DNA from 2 places in the Rhizobium sp. KDH_Rht_773_N genome. Region 2 is predicted to be linked to the other one. Evidence: predicted binding sites of a transcription regulator. Region 2 holds the regulator's gene; the other holds the start of a gene.

Region 1 (4,323 bases), 160 kb from region 2:
GCCGATGCCGAGGCCGCCGCCTTCGGAGCGCTGGATGAGCACGACGCCGACGAGCGCGAGCACGATCATGAGATGGATGACAATCAATACTGTCTGCATGGGTCCAGTCCTGCCCGTCTGAGGACGGACATAAAGTAAAAATCTGGCGGCTCTTTACATGAGGTCATCTGCTATTCCAAGCCCTTCGGCCAGGAATATGCAATCGCTTCAGGCAAGCAGCGTTTCGTATGTGCCGTAGATGGCGAGGAAGTCGCTGGCTTTCAAGCTCGCCCCGCCGATGAGCGCGCCGTCCACATTGTCGACGGCAAGCAGTTCACGCGCATTTGCGGGCTTGACCGAACCGCCATAGAGAATGCGCATCCCCTTGCCCTCGTCGCCGAAACGCAGCACGAGTTCGTCGCGGATGAAGGCATGGACGATTTCCACATCCTTTGCCGTCGGCGTCAGCCCGGTGCCGATCGCCCAGACCGGCTCGTAGGCAATGACGGTATTTTCGGCCGTCGCCTCGTCCGGCAGCGAACCGGAAAGCTGGCGTTTCAGGATATCGAGCGTCTGGTAGGCGTCGCGCTCGTCGCCGGTCTCGCCGATGCAGACGATGGCGGTGAGATCGGCCTGATGGGCGGCCTGCGCCTTGGCCCGCACCATATGGTCGGTTTCGGCATGGTCGATGCGCCGTTCCGAATGGCCGACGATCACATAGGTGCCGTAGCAGTCGGCAATCATCTCGGCCGAAATGTCGCCGGTATGGGCGCCGCTCTGTGCCTGGTGGCAATCCTGCGCGCCGATTGCAAGCGGGCTGTCGGTCGCAAGCGCCGTTGCCACGTAAAGCAGCGTGGCCGGCGGGCAGATCAGGGCTTCGACCTTTTCCGACAGCGGGACCATGACGCCCTGGGCAATCGCCTTGATCTGGTCCAATGAATCGCGCGTGCCGTTCATCTTCCAGTTCCCCGCCACGAGCGGGCGTACGTCAGGTGTCATGCTGCTCCTCCCAAAATCCGCCTGTTCGGGCGGCCTTAGCAAAAGCCTGCAACAAAGGAAAGCGCCGCGCGCATCGTCGGGGGAATATGATCGTTTGAAAGCTCCGCGCGGCGCAAAATCCGTCCGTTCAGGCCGCCAGAATCCAGTTCAGCACCTTTCGCCAGTCGATCATGCGGATCGGCGTGCCGTGATTGCCGTTCTGGAAGAGCGTGAAATGTGCCGGGTATTTCGCCTTGTTGAGTTTCTCGAACAGCGCCTGCTGCTCGGCGGCCGCATAAACGGGGTCGCGGCTGCCATGGGCAAACCAGAGCGGCAGCTTCGCCTTGTAGAACGGGCTCTTCACGAAGTCGGGGTCCGAAACGCCGCTCATGATCAGCATGCCCTTCAGCCGCTTGACGCTATCGGCATCACGCGAGATACCCCAGCAGATCTGGCTGCCCATCGAGGCGCAGCTCAGGATGACCGGGCGGCCGGGAGACTGTGCGCTCGCATAGCGGATCAGCCCGGCGATCGCGGCGACCCCGCTGGCATCGAAGGTCCTGACCGTCGGCGAATAATAGACCCCGCCATTGCCGGCCGTGAGGTTCTTCAGCCGGTTGAAATTGCCGCCGAAGGAATAGTCGTTGGCGCCGAGCCGCCGGTCGCCGTCGCGGCCGTGGATGAAGATCACCGTGAAGGCGGCATTCTCGGCCGGTCCCACCCTGGTGACATCGAGCCTGACGCCGTCGAGCGACAGCGTTTCGTCGGCCTGCATCTTCCTGACGCCAAGCGAGACATATTTCTGCTGGGCGCGTTTTTCCGGGATCTGGTCGCGTCCGTTGATGTCGCGCATCTCGTCGTAATCGATCGCTTCGAAAGCGCCGCCATCGCCCGTCTGCAGCACGGTCTGTTTCGAAAACAGCTCGTCCTTGTAGGGCGGCAAGGCGTCGCCCGCGGCAGCCGTCGCGGCTGCGGACAGGAAAAAGGCCGCAATTGCAGTGATTATGGTGCAATGACTTGTGGACATCGGCATTGAGATGGTTCCCAGAGAGCTGCCGCGACTTGCCATTCGGCGCCCGGCAACGCAAATCACATCTTGAAAAGCTCCGCAAATCCGGGGCGCGTCGCGTATCGGGGCGCTTTCTGTCAGAATTCCCCTGATTCGCAAACGCGATACGGACTGTGACTAGCGCGGGCCAGCGGCGGCCCTTTACGAGAATAAGATCTGAACGGTTCCATGGAAGACAGCAACGACCTCTTTTCCGGAATGCCTCTGACGCAAAAGCAGGAGGAGGCTGCAAAGCCCGCTGCGCCGGCTGCCAAGCCTGCCGCCGCTCCGGCAGCCGCCCGCCCTGCCCCGGCAGCGTCGAACGGCGACGATTACGGCGCGTCCTCGATCCGTGTTCTGGAAGGGCTGGAACCGGTACGCATGCGTCCGGGCATGTATATCGGCGGCACGGACGAAAAGGCGCTGCACCACCTTTTCGCGGAAGTCATCGACAACTCGATGGACGAGGCGGTGGCCGGCCATGCCGATTTCATCGACGTGCATCTCGATATCGAGGGCTACCTCACCGTCACCGATAACGGGCGCGGCATCCCGGTCGAAAACCATCCGCAGGTTCCCGGCAAGTCGACGCTCGAAGTCATCATGACCAAGCTGCACGCCGGCGGCAAGTTCGACGGCAAGGCCTACGAGACATCGGGCGGTCTGCACGGTGTCGGCGTCTCCGTCGTCAACGCGCTGTCCGATCATCTCGAAGTCGAGGTGGCGCGAAACCGCAAGCTTTATCGCCAGCGCTTCTCGCGCGGCCTGCCGCAGGGCGGGCTTGAGGAACTGGGTGACGTGCACAACCGCCGCGGCACCAAGGTTCGCTTCCATCCCGACCCGCAGATCTTCGGCGATCATGCGAAGTTCGACGCGGCGCGCGTTTTCCGCATGGCCCGCTCCAAGGCCTATCTTTTCGGCGGCGTGGAAATCCGCTGGAGCTGCGATCCCGGCGTCCTGCCCGAAGGGTCCGAGGTGCCCGACAAGGCCGTCTTCCATTTCCCCGGCGGCCTGAAGGATTACCTGCAGGCGACGATGGGCAAGGAATTCACCGTCACCCGCGAAATCTTCGCCGGCAAGAGCGAAAAGGCCGCCGGCCACGGTGCGCTGGAATGGGCGATCACCTGGTATGGCGGCGATCCGCAGGTCCATTCCTATTGCAACACCATCCCGACGCCCGAAGGCGGCACGCATGAGGCGGGTCTGCGCATCGCGCTGACCAAGGGCCTGAAGAGCTATGCCGAACTGACGCAGAACAAGCGCGCCGCCCAGATCACCACCGACGACGTGATGATCTCCGCCGTCGGCATGCTCTCGGTCTTCATCCGTGAGCCGGAATTCGTCGGCCAGACCAAGGATCGCCTGGCAACCGTCGAAGCCCAGCGCCTTGTCGAAAACGCGCTGCGCGACCCCTTCGACCATTATCTCGCCGACAATCCGGCCGAAGCCGAAAAGCTGCTCGACTGGGTGATCGAGCGCGCCGAGGAGCGCCTGCGTCGCCGCAAGGAAAAGGAAGTCAACCGCAAGACCGCGGTGCGCAAGCTGCGCCTGCCCGGCAAGCTCGCCGACTGCTCGCAGAACACCGCCGAAGGCGCGGAACTCTTCCTGGTCGAGGGTGACTCGGCAGGCGGCTCCGCCAAGCAGGCGCGCAACCGCGCCAATCAGGCGATCCTGCCGCTGCGCGGCAAGATCCTCAACGTCGCCAGCGCCGGCCGCGAGAAACTGTCCGCCAACCAGCAGATATCCGATCTCATTCAGGCGCTCGGCTGCGGCACGCGCTCCAAGTACCGCGAAGAGGATCTTCGCTACGAACGCATCATCGTCATGACCGATGCCGACGTCGACGGCGCGCATATCGCGTCGCTGCTCATCACCTTCTTCTATCAGGAGATGCCGGAGTTGATCCGGGGCGGCCACCTCTTCCTTGCCGTGCCGCCGCTCTACAAGATCACGCAGGGGGCGAAGTCCGCCTATGCCCGCGACGACCAGCATCGCGCCGAGCTGATGGAGACGGAGTTCAAGGGCAAGGCCAAGATCGAGATCAGCCGCTTCAAGGGTCTCGGCGAGATGCTGCCCGCGCAGCTCAAGGAAACCACCATGGACCCGTCCAAGCGCACGCTTCTCAGGGTGCTGATCGACGACGTGGATTTCGAGGGCACGCGCAACGCCGTCGACGATCTCATGGGAACCAAGGCCGAGGCCCGCTTCCGCTTCATCCAGGAGCGCGCCGCCTTCGCCGAGGACCTTGATATTTAAGCCGTAACGAATTCATCGAACTGACGAAGAACCGTAACGAGTCCGTCAAAATACCGGCGCAA
Region 2 (4,323 bases):
AGATGACAGGCGCACCGGTTGCCGCCATGATCGGCAGCGAGCGCATGTCGGAAACCAGGGTGTTGTAGCCGAAGGAGGCGCCGCGCTCGCACAGAAGAACGTTTGGATTGCCGCTCTGGTTCAGCTTGCCGAGCACGTTCTTCATGTCCCAGGGGGCCAGGAACTGGCCTTTCTTGACGTTGATGACGCGGCCGGTCCTTGCCGCGGCCACCAGAAGATCCGTCTGGCGGGACAGGAAAGCCGGTATCTGCAGGACATCGACGACCTTGGCCACCTCGGCGCATTGTTCTTCCGTATGGATGTCCGTCAGAACCGGAATGCCGAGTTCCTTTTTCAGGTCGGCGAAGACCTCCAACCCCTTCTCAAGGCCCACACCGCGCTTGCTCGACAGCGAGGAACGGTTCGCCTTGTCGAAGGACGTCTTGTAGACGAGCCCGATGCCGAGCTTGGCGCAGAGTTCCTTCAAGGTACCGGCAACCATGAACGCGTGGTCGCGGCTTTCCAGTTCGCAAGCGCCGGCAATCAGCGACAGGCGACCGGTATTGGAAAAAGTAACCTTGCCGGCGCCCTCGCCGACCGTCACCACGGAGTTCGTATTGGTGCTCATGATCTTTCCTCGAAGGCGAAGAGCGTGCCCTGCCCGGGCGCCGGCTTCACCAGAATTCGGTTGGCCTTGCGTGTGTATGTGACCCCGTTAGCAGCCAAATGCGCTTCTGTCACGGCCAGATCGCCGACCGCAAAGAGGATTGCCCGTCCACGCAGGCCGCGATCGGTATCGGGCGTCACCAGATCGTAATAGGCCTCCAGTCCTTCAGGCGTCATCAGGCTGATCTTCGCATTGGCGGTGGCAATCTGCAGCCCGAAGCCCGTGTCGTCAGCTGACACGACCCTCGCGACCGATCGGACGAAAACACCGAAGGCGTTCGGCTCCGGCGCAGCCAGGGCAATTTCGGCAATACCCGTGACACCATTGGCATGCGTTTCCAATACGGCGCGATCGGCGGGCAACGGGTTCACGCGCTCGACGGCAAAGAGGAGGAAATCCGGCGCCCGGAGATCGGCGGCGAAGGCGAGCCGGAAGCCGGCAACACTTTCTGCGCCATCTGGCATTCTCACCGGACGCTCGAACTGCAGCAGCGAACCGGCGCTGATGCCGGCCTCGACGAATCGGGCATGTTCTCGCCTTGCATCGCCGGTGGCGAAGGCAATCGCGGAAAGGCCCTCGTCGCCGCAACGGAAGCGGAATGCCTGGTCACGGGCGGCAAAGACGTTGCCGCGACGCGCCGCCTGCTCGCTCTCCGCAACGCTCGCGACGCCCAAAGGCTCAAGATAGGTTTTGTCGGCAAAGAACACGCAGGCATTTTCCGTGCCGAAGGGATGGCGGGCATCAGGCGCGACCGTGAAACCCAGCTTGCCCAGCCTTTCGCGGGCAAGGTCGATATCCGTCACCGGCAAGACGAGATGATCGATCGGAAGCCTGTCTTTGCGCATCGGGTTCCCTCCAGCAATGACAAGGAGATGTGCTTCAGCAGGCCTTGCGAGGCAAGGGCGCGAAGGCGCAAGGGCCGCGAAAAATAAAATTCTCGACAGAATGAACAGAAGTTTTACGAAAATTTAGCCACTTGCGGAACACATATGGAACATATAGTGTCCGTTCTGGATTTGTTTCAAGACTGGGGTTACACGCCATGCTCACGCGCAAACAACAGGAACTCCTTCTTTTCATTCACGAAAGGATGAAGGAGTCAGGCGTTCCGCCGTCTTTCGACGAGATGAAGGACGCCCTGGATCTGGCCTCGAAATCCGGTATTCACCGGCTGATCACGGCACTCGAGGAACGCGGCTTCATTCGCCGGCTTCCGAACCGGGCGCGAGCGCTCGAAGTCATCAAACTGCCGGAAGCCTACAGCCCGAGCCTGCAACCCCGCCGCGGCTTTTCGCCGAGCGTCATCGAGGGCAGTCTCGGCAAGCCGCAGCCTGTGGCGCCTCCCGCCTCGGCCAAGCCGGCACCTGCCGCCGACAACGGCAATTCGGTCTCCGTTCCCGTCATGGGGCGCATCGCCGCCGGCGTGCCGATCTCGGCGATCCAGAACAATACGCATGACATCACGGTTCCGACCGATATGCTCGGCTCCGGCGAACATTATGCGCTGGAAGTTCGCGGCGATTCGATGATCGAAGCCGGCATTTTCGATGGCGACACGGTCATCATCCGCAATGGCAGCACGGCCAATCCCGGCGATATCGTCGTTGCACTCGTCGATGACGAGGAAGCGACGCTCAAGCGCTTCCGCCGCAAGGGCGCATCGATTGCGCTCGAGGCTGCAAACCCGGCTTACGAGACCCGCATTTTCCCGCCGGATCGCGTCAAGGTTCAGGGCAAGCTCGTCGGCCTCATTCGCCGCTATCACTGACCGGTGACAGGCCGGCGTCCGCGAATGTATTGCTTCGCCAGTCATAGGCGCGGTGACGCATCCAGGGGCGCTGCAACGTGTCGAATGCGGTGGTGGCCTCGACTCCGTCGGCTGTGAACCGAAGTTCGACGGAACCTGTCCTGCGCAACGTTTCGCCGGTAAAGAGCAGCGCGCCGGAACGGCAGCGGTCGAAGCGCAGCCGGACGGGGGTCACGACAATATCGGCCGTATCGCAGGCCGGCCCGAGATGGGCGGCATTGTCGACGACGGTCAGCCTCTTTCCGTTGGCGAGCGCGACGCTGCACCAGGCGCCCTTCAGGCAGGAGAAACGCGAGGGAGGGCCGGTGTCGGCTGCCTGTCGCATCGCCTCTCTGGCTTCATTCTGCTGATCCGGCGAAAGCTGCAACCGTTTGCCGTCAGGCGCGGCGGGCGCCTTGGCGGCTTGGAGCATTACCGGCTTGCGGTGCTCTTCGAGGGCAAGCGCCCGCTGCCATTGTTCGAAGATGAAGGCGGGCGGCTTCTCACGGTTTGAAGCCATCGCCTCTCCATCGACTATGGCAACGAGTCCGCCATCCTCTGAGATGGCGATATCGGGCGCCGCACCGGACGGGAGAACGGCCACAGCAAGCGTGGAGACCGCGACAATTGCTGTTCCCATGTGCCGCAGCCCCGTTCTGAGCAGCGTCAGCAGCAGAAAGCCGGAGACGGCTGTCGGGAAATACCAGCCGGGCAAGCGGCCGATATCTATATTGCCGCCCCACCCCGCGATCGCCTTGGCGATCGTGATCACCAGATCGAGCCCGAAGCCTGCCACCTGCCACAGCCAGCCGTCCAGGCCGAAGGGCATCAGCAGCATTGCCAGCATGCCCGCCGGCATGACGATGAAGGAAATGACCGGCATGGCCGCAAGATTTGCCGGCAGGCCATAGGCCGTCAGGCGGTGGAAATGCTCGATCGAAAACAGTGCCGTCGAGAAGCCGCCGATCAGCGACGTCAGGAAAACGCCGCCGAAGAAGCTGCCAACCATGGAGATCGGCTTCATGATCGGCAGCCTGGCAAGAGCGTTCTCACGCATCGGCCGCCGCTTCCAGAGATCGTAGCCGGCGACAAGTGCGAGCGTGGCGGCAAAGGACATCTGGAAGCTTGGTCCCAGCACTTCCGATGGCGAGACAGCGAGGATCACGAGAGCGGACAGCGCCACGTTTCTAAGGCTGATCGATGGCCGGTCGAAGAAGACGGCGACCAGCATGATCGCCATCATGATGAAGGCGCGTTCGGCGGAGACGGCAAAACCCGAGATCAGATAGTAGGCGGTTACCGCAGCGAGCGCGCCGGCGGCCGCGATCTTCTTGGTCGGCCACGCCTGGGCAATGCCGGGAAACAGGCTGAGGACGACACGCAGGCCGACGAAGAAGATGCCGGCGGAGAGCGCCATATTGAGGCCGGAGATTGCGATAATGTGGGCAAGGCCGGATTGCCGCAACGCTTCCGTCGTTTCATCCGAGATCGCGCGTCTCTCGTCGGTGACAAGGGAGGCGGCAAAGGCCCCGGTGTCGCCGGGCAGGGTGGAGCGGATCCGATCGCCGATGCCGCTTCTCAGGCGATAGAGCCACTCCAGGACGGCCTCATCGAGCGAGCCTGCCTGCTCCGACTGTTCCGCCACCTTTTTCGGCGCCCCATAGAAGAAGCCGTTGGCGCCAATGCGGTCGAAATAGGCGCTGAAGGCAAAATCGTTGAGATGGGGGAGCGCCGGCCCCGCCGGAGGCGTCAGCCGCGCCCTGCCCTCGATGATGTCGCCGAGTTCGAAGGGCCGGGCCGCGCCACGCGCCAGCACGGAGACGCGTTCGGGCGGACGCCTGATCTCGGGTGCGCTTGTGCCGTTGACCTTGAGAATATAACGCCAGCGTCC

Evidence for each region. The regulator LexA, encoded in region 2, represses DNA repair genes until DNA is damaged. The targets are predictions, from matches to a motif close to TGTTCNNNNTGTGTTCNG.
Region 1: the regulator LexA is predicted to act here: its motif matches at 2,172-2,189, upstream of parE (DNA topoisomerase IV subunit B).

Annotation. Positions count from the first base shown of each region.
Region 1 covers NZ_CM129525.1:4,304,171-4,308,493, reverse strand. The annotation lists gene secG (preprotein translocase subunit SecG) at 1-99, opposite strand, end outside; gene tpiA (triose-phosphate isomerase) at 208-978, opposite strand; gene ACU8HS_RS21400 (alpha/beta hydrolase) at 1,106-1,990, opposite strand; gene parE (DNA topoisomerase IV subunit B) at 2,195-4,261, shown strand.
Region 2 covers NZ_CM129525.1:32,840-37,162, forward strand. The annotation lists gene kdsA (3-deoxy-8-phosphooctulonate synthase) at 1-607, opposite strand, end outside; gene ACU8HS_RS00180 (VOC family protein) at 604-1,491, opposite strand; gene lexA (transcriptional repressor LexA) at 1,689-2,414, shown strand; gene ACU8HS_RS00190 (ComEC/Rec2 family competence protein) at 2,395-4,323, opposite strand, start outside.